Regions from separate parts of the Vibrio syngnathi genome, predicted to be linked through region 1. Evidence: riboswitches for the same ligand, from Rfam matches in the RefSeq annotation. Region 1 holds a riboswitch; the other holds the start of a gene.
The links. A riboswitch is a leader RNA that binds a small molecule or an ion and turns the genes downstream of it on or off. The one in region 1 is predicted to bind lysine.
Positions count from the first base shown of each region.

Region 2: another riboswitch for lysine. It lies ahead of lysC (lysine-sensitive aspartokinase 3); the one in region 1 lies ahead of K08M4_RS09630 (Na+/H+ antiporter NhaC family protein).

Region 1 is NZ_CP017916.1:2,109,107-2,113,840, forward strand. It holds gene hisG (ATP phosphoribosyltransferase) at 1-52, opposite strand, end outside; His leader region at 105-240, opposite strand; gene K08M4_RS09630 (Na+/H+ antiporter NhaC family protein) at 430-2,022, opposite strand; lysine riboswitch at 2,135-2,312, opposite strand; gene K08M4_RS09635 (H-NS family histone-like protein) at 2,691-3,101, shown strand; gene K08M4_RS09640 (inosine/guanosine kinase) at 3,269-4,573, opposite strand; gene K08M4_RS09645 (hypothetical protein) at 4,676-4,734, opposite strand, start outside.
Region 2 is NZ_CP017916.1:2,932,763-2,937,496, reverse strand. It holds gene metH (methionine synthase) at 1-1,393, shown strand, start outside; gene lysC (lysine-sensitive aspartokinase 3) at 1,502-2,869, opposite strand; lysine riboswitch at 2,979-3,156, opposite strand; gene K08M4_RS13225 (pyridoxal-phosphate-dependent aminotransferase family protein) at 3,333-4,472, shown strand; gene K08M4_RS13220 (PglL family O-oligosaccharyltransferase) at 4,577-4,734, opposite strand, start outside.

The sequences.
Region 1 (4,734 bases):
TACTTAAGCGACCTTTCTTTTGAATTGCGATTCTTAGGCGTTGTGTCTGCATTGCTATATCCCTGTGCAAATATTTGAATTTATTGATTATTTAAAGTGCTAAAACTAAAAAACCCTCGGAAGACTTTGTCGTCCCGAGGGTTTAAATCTAAATTCTTTGACTTAACCTCCGGGAGAATTCTTGCTCCCGGGTATACGTAAATCTCCCCGAAAGACTAGATAGGGTGATGATGGTGATGAATGTTCATTACTAATTTACGCATACTTATCAGCTCTTAGGTTGTTTGCTGTCTTGTCTCCACACTAACTAAGCTGACACCCTTTTTCAACCATTTATTCGAACTTTTTTCACGAAATTTAAAATTAAATTAACGAACACAAAAAAAGGGAGGCAAACGCCTCCCTTCTCATTATTCAATCAAATGATGATTAGCTTTTACACGTTGCCATCTTACAACGTGAGAAATAAGCCAATGCAAAACATACCGCAACAAACGTTAGAGACGCTGCGCCAAATGCAATGCCAGTTGATGATGTCATTCCTAGGGTGATGAAACCAATACACGATACGAACGCCACAGACAGCGCATAAGGGAGCTGAGTCGATACGTGATCAATGTGGTTACAACGCGCACCTGTAGAAGACAGAATCGTTGTATCCGAGATTGGAGAACAGTGATCACCAAATACAGAACCCGCAAGAACCGCACTTAGCATAGGAAGGATTAGCGCGATGTCAGAGGCTGCAGCCATGTCACCCGCAATCGGTAACATGATACCGAACGTACCCCAAGATGTACCTGTCGAGAACGCCATTAGGCCAGCAAGAAGGAACAAGATAACCGGTAGCCAGTGGTAATCGATGTTACCTGTTGCTAGAGAGGATAGGTACGAACCTGTTTTCATGTCACCAATAACAGAACCAATCGTCCATGCAAATACAAGGATAAGGATAGCGCCAAACATTGAGCTTGCACCAATCCACATTGTTCTTGTGATATCAACCAAAGGTAGTTTCTGTTTGAATACCGTTGCTAGCGCAACGAGTAAACCAATCACACCACCGTAAACCAGAGACTTACCTACATCCGTATTTTCAAATGCGCCAAGTAAGTTGAATGCTTGACCATCAGCAGTAAGCGCTTGGCCACCCGTGTAAAGCATTGCAGCAACCGTCGCTACGATTAACGCTACGATTGGCATTACGAGATCAGAAACAGAACCGTTTTCGCTCTCTTGAATATCCAGCTCTTCGTTTAGATCGTGCGCTTGCTTTTGATCATTGTCGCCTTCAAAGCCACGGCCTTGAGAAGCTTCAATCTCATGCTCGCGCATTTTACCAACATCTAAACCAAACCACGCAACAGCAAACACCATTAATAGCGCGAACACAGCGTAGAAGTTCATTGGGATAAGGCGAACGTAAGCACCCAGTGCAGAATACTCTGTCACACCGTGTGTCACTAAGATGCCACCAATGATAGTAATAATGTAAGCACCCCAGCTAGAAGCAGGCATGATCACACACATAGGAGCAGCAGTTGAGTCTAGGATATAAGCTAGCTTAGCGCGAGATACGTAGAAGCGGTCAGTTACAGGGCGAGAGATAGCACCTACCGCTAAGCTGTTGAAGTAATCATCCACAAAGATGAATACACCTAAGAATGCAGCAAGTAGTTTAGAACCACGTTTGCTCTTAACACGAGACTGTGCCCACTCAGCGAATGCGCGAGTACCGCCAGATAGTGTTAATAATGCCGTTGTCATTCCAAGAATAATTAGGAAAGCGACAATGCTCATGTTCCAAGTGTTAATGCCACCATCTTCGATGAAAACACCAGATACTTTAGTAAAGACGTAGCTAGCTGCGTTACCTACTGAGTAGTCAGCAAGTAGAATCGCACCCATAACAATACCGACACCCAAGGAAACTAATACACGGCGGGTAACAATAGCAAGAGTCAAGGCAACCAAGGGAGGAAGCAGCGATAAAGGCGATGTTGCAAAATCTATTAAATTCATGATCTTCAAAAACCAGTTTTTTATTTGGCTAGAGATCTACTGCAGATAAACTTGATACGGCTTATCAAGCTCATGTTGAACTAAGCGAAAGGGAAGTGAACACTTCACCCAACCCTACAGTAGCGCTCCATAGTTTAAAATTAAGACTATGGCAGTGTTGTACCTATTAAGCACAACCCCAGCAAATTGCTTAGATATACAATTTACTTCGGCAATTACACCTTTCATTCCCGTTCATTGGCATCACCCCAACGAAAACTACTCTTTATAATTGCACCTCTACGTGCGGTAACATTATTAACCGTGTAAACCAGAGTTTAACAACAGATTAACCAAAGCACCGCATCAGGTGGCCGCAATTGTACCCATCAAGAGCAACAATGCAACATATCATTCCGAGAAAAATAAGCTTTTTGTTAATGAAGTAATCAATAGAAGAATAGTCAACTTTTACGGATTACTCCACTTAACACATATCAGATATCACCTGTTTTTTTTAAGATATTCTTAATAGTTATTATAAGTTCATTAGAAGTCTATCTTTTCATCTTAAAACACTCGTCTCATTTTCTTATTTAAATAACTAATAGAAGAAATACTATTTGTTTTATTCTTAGGCTCTGTTTATTATTAGGAGGATTATTTAGTTTACCTTGATGGGAAATATCATGTCTGAATTAACAAAAACTCTATTAAATATCCGTAGCCTTCGTGCGTTCTCACGTGAATTAACTCTTGAGCAACTTGAAGAAGCGCTAGACAAGCTGACTATTGTTGTACAAGAACGTCAAGAGTCTGAAGCTGAAGAACGCGCAGCAAAAGCAGAGCAAGAAGCTAAGCTTTCTGCTATCGCAGAACAAATTGCAAAAGACGGAATCGATGTTGCCGATCTTATTGCTGCACTTTCTGGTGAAGCAAAATCTAAAACAACAAAATCTAAACGTGCTCCTCGCCCTGCGAAATACAAATACGTAGACGCGAATGGCGACGAAAAAACTTGGACAGGTCAAGGCCGTACGCCTTCAGCTATCCAAGAACAACTAGATGCTGGTAAATCTCTAGAAGAGTTTGCTCTTTAAGGCATCGAGTTTGCTAAGTGAATAATCAATAACCCACTAAGCAATAGAATTAATATTTAAGTCGACTAAAGTATTATTTACGGCTTCAATATATTCAGAAACAAAAAAGGCTCCTTTCGGAGCCTTTTTTATATTTCTAATAGTGAAATATAAATCAAAAAAATGCCTTATCTTTCCCAGTACGCTTCTTCTAGACTATCTTCTCTTTCAGGAAGGCCTCGAGATAATCGTGGCGAGTGCTGAACTAATACTTCATAACTTGCGCGGTTTGAATATTTACAAACTTGTGAGAAAGAAGAATACGTCAAGAATGAATGCTGATGCTTACTTGAGTTAGGCACATTTTCTTTATGGTACTTATTAGCGGCCATATCATGTAATAGAGCAGACAACGCAGCATCACCGGCACCATTAGTATTCTTAATCTTTTCTGGGCCGCCCATGTAAGGTGCGATATGCGAATAGATTTTCGTTGGATTTTCACATAAATCTTTATGTGCGGGACGACTAAACTCATAACGGTTAAATTCAGCAATCGAGCCTGGTAACAACGGTAATGATGTTTCACGCTTCACTGCATCTTCTGTGTAACCCGCCATAAACAAGCCCACAGGGCCTGCTGTACATAGAACTAAGTCTACCCAATCTAGTGCTTTGTCTGAAGCAGCTAGAGGATCGCTTTCACCAGTTAATGCTTCAGCTTCGTCTTCGTTCATTGCAACAACGGTTACATGTTGTTCAAGGAAATCTTTCCAAAACTCTGGATCATCTTGAATAACGAATTTAGTACCAAGCGTTAAAACAACAGGTACATCGTATTTCTTCGCGTACTCAATAGCTTTCATTGTTGCTTCAGGCATAGGGTCACCTGGTTTACAACGAACTAAATACGCCGTTAATACTAAAGCAGAAGCACTTTTGAAAATTTTCTCAGGAATGCTTTCTGGTTTTAATTGGTTCATTTGTCCTTCGCTAATTGCGAAAGTACGTTCACCATCTTCTGTAATTAATGCAAAGCAGCGACCAATTGCGCCATCTACCCCTTGTAAATGGTTCAGATCCATTCTGCTTGATGTATTACATAAATAGCGGTAACCGTAGCTACCAATTTTAATATCTTGGCTCATTACACCCAATAGTGTTGAACGGTCATCCGCCAATACTGAGTAGTTGTGTAATGTATTACCAATTGTGCCACCTGCGTATTCATTAGTGATCAGGCACTGTTCTTTTAATTCTTGATACAAAGATTCAGCAGCTTCATCACCAATAACCAAAGAGTGTCCCTTACTTAAGCCATATTTTTCGATTAGCTCAGAACTCACCTTTGCTTCAATATCCACCAAAGTTTGGTCAATACCGATAATATGGGTACGTGACATTCTTTTGCTCGTTTGAGCTTGGCTTACTAAAGGGTCACGAGCGTGAACCGGAAAATAGTGCTTTGATTTACGTTGTCCAGGGAATTTCATAGGGCTAGTCTAAGTCAAGGGGAAATAGGTGGCGGATTCTACCGCGCTATATTTAACGCGGCAATCTTTCAAACTATAGCAAACGTTTGCTACGTTATTTTTTTATTCGCCTTCCATAAAGCTTAGATCAGGCAGCATGCCTAAATGCTCGGCGTAACGTT
Region 2 (4,734 bases), 820 kb from region 1:
TGGTAAAAACATTGTGGGCGTTGTCTTGCAGTGTAATAACTACGAAATTATCGATCTGGGCGTGATGGTTTCATGTGAAAAAATCCTTAAGGTAGCCAAAGAAGAAAACGTCGATATCATTGGTCTTTCGGGTTTAATCACTCCTTCATTGGATGAGATGGTTCATGTGGCTAAAGAGATGGAGAGACAAGGGTTTAAACTGCCTCTTCTGATTGGCGGAGCAACCACATCTAAAGCGCATACTGCTGTTAAGATTGAACAGAATTACTCTGAGCCTGTGGTCTACGTAAACAATGCTTCACGGGCAGTGGGTGTGTGTACTTCATTGCTATCTAACGAGCTGAAACCTGCATTTGTCGAGAAATTGGATATTGATTACGATCGCGTTCGCGATCAACACAATCGTAAGAAGCCTCGAACTAAGCCTGTCACGCTTGAAAGAGCTAGAGCTAATAAAGTTGCTATCGATTGGAATGCGTACACTCCCCCTGCACCTGCTAAGCCGGGAGTACATATTTTCAATGATTTTGATGTAGCGACTTTGCGCCAGTATATCGATTGGACTCCATTCTTTATGACATGGTCATTGGTCGGAAAGTATCCAGCAATTCTTAATCATGAAGAGGTAGGTGATGAAGCGAAGCGCCTCTTCAAGGATGCTAACGATTTACTCGACCGTGTAGAGAGAGAGAAATTGCTTGAAGCTCGCGGTATGTGTGCCATGTTCCCTGCTAACAGTGTTGGCGATGATATTGAAGTGTATACCGATGAATCGCGTACTGAAGTATTAAAGGTTCTGCACAACCTTCGTCAGCAAACCGAAAAGCCAAAAGGATTTAACTACTGTTTGTCAGATTACATTGCGCCAAAAGACAGCGGTAAAGCGGATTGGATTGGTGGTTTTGCAGTGACCGGTGGTATTGGTGAGCGAGAGCTAGCTGATGATTACAAAGCGAAAGGCGACGACTATAATGCGATCATGATTCAGGCGGTTGCAGACCGATTGGCTGAAGCGTTCGCTGAATACTTGCATAAAGAAGTGAGAAAGGACATTTGGGGCTACTCGCCAGATGAAGATTTGTCTAACGACGACTTGATTCGCGAGAAGTACCAAGGTATTCGTCCAGCCCCAGGTTACCCTGCTTGCCCAGAGCATACAGAGAAAGGCACGTTGTGGGAGTTAATGGACGTTGAAAAAGCAATCGACATGTCACTAACCACGAGTTACGCAATGTGGCCAGGTGCCTCAGTGTCTGGTATGTATTTCTCACATCCTGATGCCCGATACTTTGCTATTGCACAGATTCAACAGGATCAAGTGGATAGCTATGCCGACCGTAAAGGTTGGGGTATGTTGGAAGCTGAGAAGTGGTTAGGTCCAAACATTAACTAGTTTGAATCTACGACGGTCTTTGATTCGTAAAAATAAAAGGGTTGCTTAAGAGCAACCCTTTTTGTATCTGTCGTTTGGTGATTTTAAACTAATCGAGCAACCGTCGTTTTATTCAAACAGCTCTTGATGTAGCTTTTGAATCGCTAACTTTGAGACAGATTCATCAAGCAAGAAGCATAGGTTGTGTGGGCTCGCTCCGTAACAAATCATACGTAGGTTGAAGTCTTCAAGCGTGCCGAACACCTGCTTCGCATAGCCTTTGCTTTCACTCATGTTGTTGCCAATAAGAGCAACAAGACATAGGTCATGTTCAATATCCACAGAACACAGCTTTTCAAGCTCAATTCGAGCGGCTTCTGGTAGCTGAGGAGCACCACCCGATGTATCTGTTTGATCGAGAGTAAGTGAGACACTGATCTCTGAGGTAGTGATAAGATCGACCGAGATCTTATGTTTAGCCAGGATCTCGAATACTTTTGCTAGGAAGCCGTAAGCATGGAACATGTTAGCGCTACGCAGTGTAACCATGGTTTGGTTGCAGCGCAGGGCCAGCGCTCTGAATAGAGGAGAGCTTTCAACCTGTTGACGAATCCATGTTCCACCGAGCTCTGGTGCTTTTGATGAGCCGACAAAAACCGGGATTTGATGGCGTAGTGCAGGAACTAGAGTCGAAGGGTGTAATATCTTCGCGCCAAAATTTGCCATCTCAGATGCTTCACTGAAGCTGATCTCTGGGATAGGAGATGCTTTCGGTGCGATGCGTGGATCTGTGGTGTAGATGCCTGGAACATCAGTCCAAATTTCTAAACCAATCGCTTGTACCGATTCTGCAATCAGTGCCGCTGAGTAATCACTGCCGCCACGACCTAACGTTGTGGTGTTACCCTCTCTATCGGCACCGATAAAACCTTGGGTAACGACAACTTGTTTTTCGCAAAGTGGAATCAGTTTCTGCTGTGCAAGGGCTGCAATATCTTCCAGTTGTGGTTCTGCTTTACCGAAGTCATCATTGGTGCACATCACTTCTCTGATGTCAAAACGAACCGCTGGTGTGCCACGTTCGCGAATGATTTGAGCGAGGATATGTGTCGACATCAGTTCGCCACATGCGACAAGGTGGTCAGTAAGCTTTGTGCTTACTTGGAATGATGCTGCTTCGGCTGCACTCGCAATATCATCGAGAATGCTATGAACCTCTTTCTCGATACTGCTCGGATCGGCTAACTGAGCAAGAATCGTATTATGAATGTCGGTTAACTGTGTGACTAGTTCTTGGCGACGAGTTTTATCTTGAACACCATTCGCGAGTTCAACAAGCAGATTAGTGACGCCAGAGCATGCGCTACTCACGACCAGTTTCGTATTTGAGTTGTTTTCAATAATAGCAGCACAACGGCTCATTGCTTCAAAGTTGGCAACACTTGTTCCACCAAACTTAGCGACATTAAAAGAACCAGCTACATTAGATGCACTCACGATATATCTCCCACGATTTCCTAAAATAAAATTACTGTTGGGTAATCCAACGTCCGATGTTTTTCGAAGAGAGTATTTAGAGCAAAAAGAGAGGAATTATTAGAATAGTAACCTCAGAAGCTCCTCACCATATAGAAATGGCGACAGTTGCCGGGATTCAGCCCGCTCAACCGATAATAAAGGTCCTGCATCCTTTTATTATCTCGGCACTGCTCCCCATGAATGTTTTGTATTGGAAATGCGGTTCCACAAAACACCTGCCTGGGCAGTGCTCCTCTTCTGCTAGATAGCCATTTCATTGAACGTGTTTGCGCAAATAATGTCAATCCGTAACGTGAGATAATTGAAAAATAATTTTAACAATTATGTGACACTGGTTTGACCTCAATACTTATGGCTAATTGCTGAGGTAATCAATTTGCTTTAGGGTGGATTGTTCACAACATTAACGTAAGGTATGTATATGTCTAATTTAACACTCACTACTGCTATTGATAGCTTTTATCCGCCACACCGAACGTTAATGGGGCCGGGGCCTTCAGACATTTCCCCTCAAGTTTTACAGGCTTTAAGCCGTCCAACCATTGGTCACCTAGACCCGCTATTTATTGCGATGATGGATGAGCTTAAACAGCTTCTCAAATACGCTTTTCAGACGGAAAACGAATTTACGATTGCCGTTTCTGCTCCAGGCAGTGCGGGCATGGAAACCTGTTTTGTTAACTTGATTGAACCTGGCGACAAGGTGATTGTTTGTCGCAATGGTGTTTTCGGTGAACGTATGCGAGAGAATGTTGTGCGTTGTGGTGGTGAAGCGATCCTTGTCGATGATGAGTGGGGCAAACCCGTTTCCGTTAAAAAGGTAGAAAAAGCATTGGCAGAAAACCCTGATGCTGTTGCTGTCGCATTTGTGCATGCCGAGACGTCTACAGGAGCATTATCGGATGCTCAAGCTATTTCAGCAACAGCTCGTCAGTTTGATGCGTTGTCGATTGTGGATGCGGTGACATCATTAGGTGGTGTGCCATTGTTAGTTGATGAATGGCAGCTTGATGCCGTTTACTCTGGCAGTCAGAAGTGTCTGTCTTGTGTACCTGGTTTATCTCCAGTGACGTTCTCTCAACGTGCTGTTGATAAAATGAAAGCACGTCAAGCTCCCGTACAAAGCTGGTTCTTGGATCAGAGCTTGGTATTAGGTTATTGGAGTGGAGAAGGTAAGCGTAGCTATCACCATACTGCGCCTGTGAACAGCCTATATGCTCTGCATGAGTCGTTGGTTTTATTGAAAAATGAAGGCCTAGACAATGCTTGGTCACGTCACTATGCGATGCACCAAAAACTTAAAGCAGGCGTAGAAGCTTTGGGGTTGGAATTTGTGGTTGATGAAGAGAGTCGCTTACCTCAATTGAATGCGCTTTACTTCCCTGAAGGGATTGATGAAGCCAAAATAAGAACGCAGCTGTTAGAAGAATATAACCTTGAAATCGGTGCTGGGCTTGGCTCTTTGGCTGGTAAGGCGTGGCGTATCGGCCTAATGGGTTACGGTGCTCGAAAAGAGAATGTCGCTTTGTGCTTAAAAGCGTTGCAAGATGTTTTAACATAATGGTAATAAATTGAAGTTTAAAAGAAAAGCGCACGAGAGATCGTGCGCTTTTTTGTGCCTAACCGAAAGGTCAGAAATGGTGCTTTAGTTCCGAGAGCTAAACATCACTCAGTAGACGACAGGTTATCTTCTTCTTGTGATACTTTCTTATACTGAACCTTTGAAAAGTCTCGATTTGGGAACAAGAAGCTCGCTTCACTGCGAATTTGTTCTGCCTTGCTGTGATCACCTAATCCTTGATACGCGAGAATCAGGTTACTGT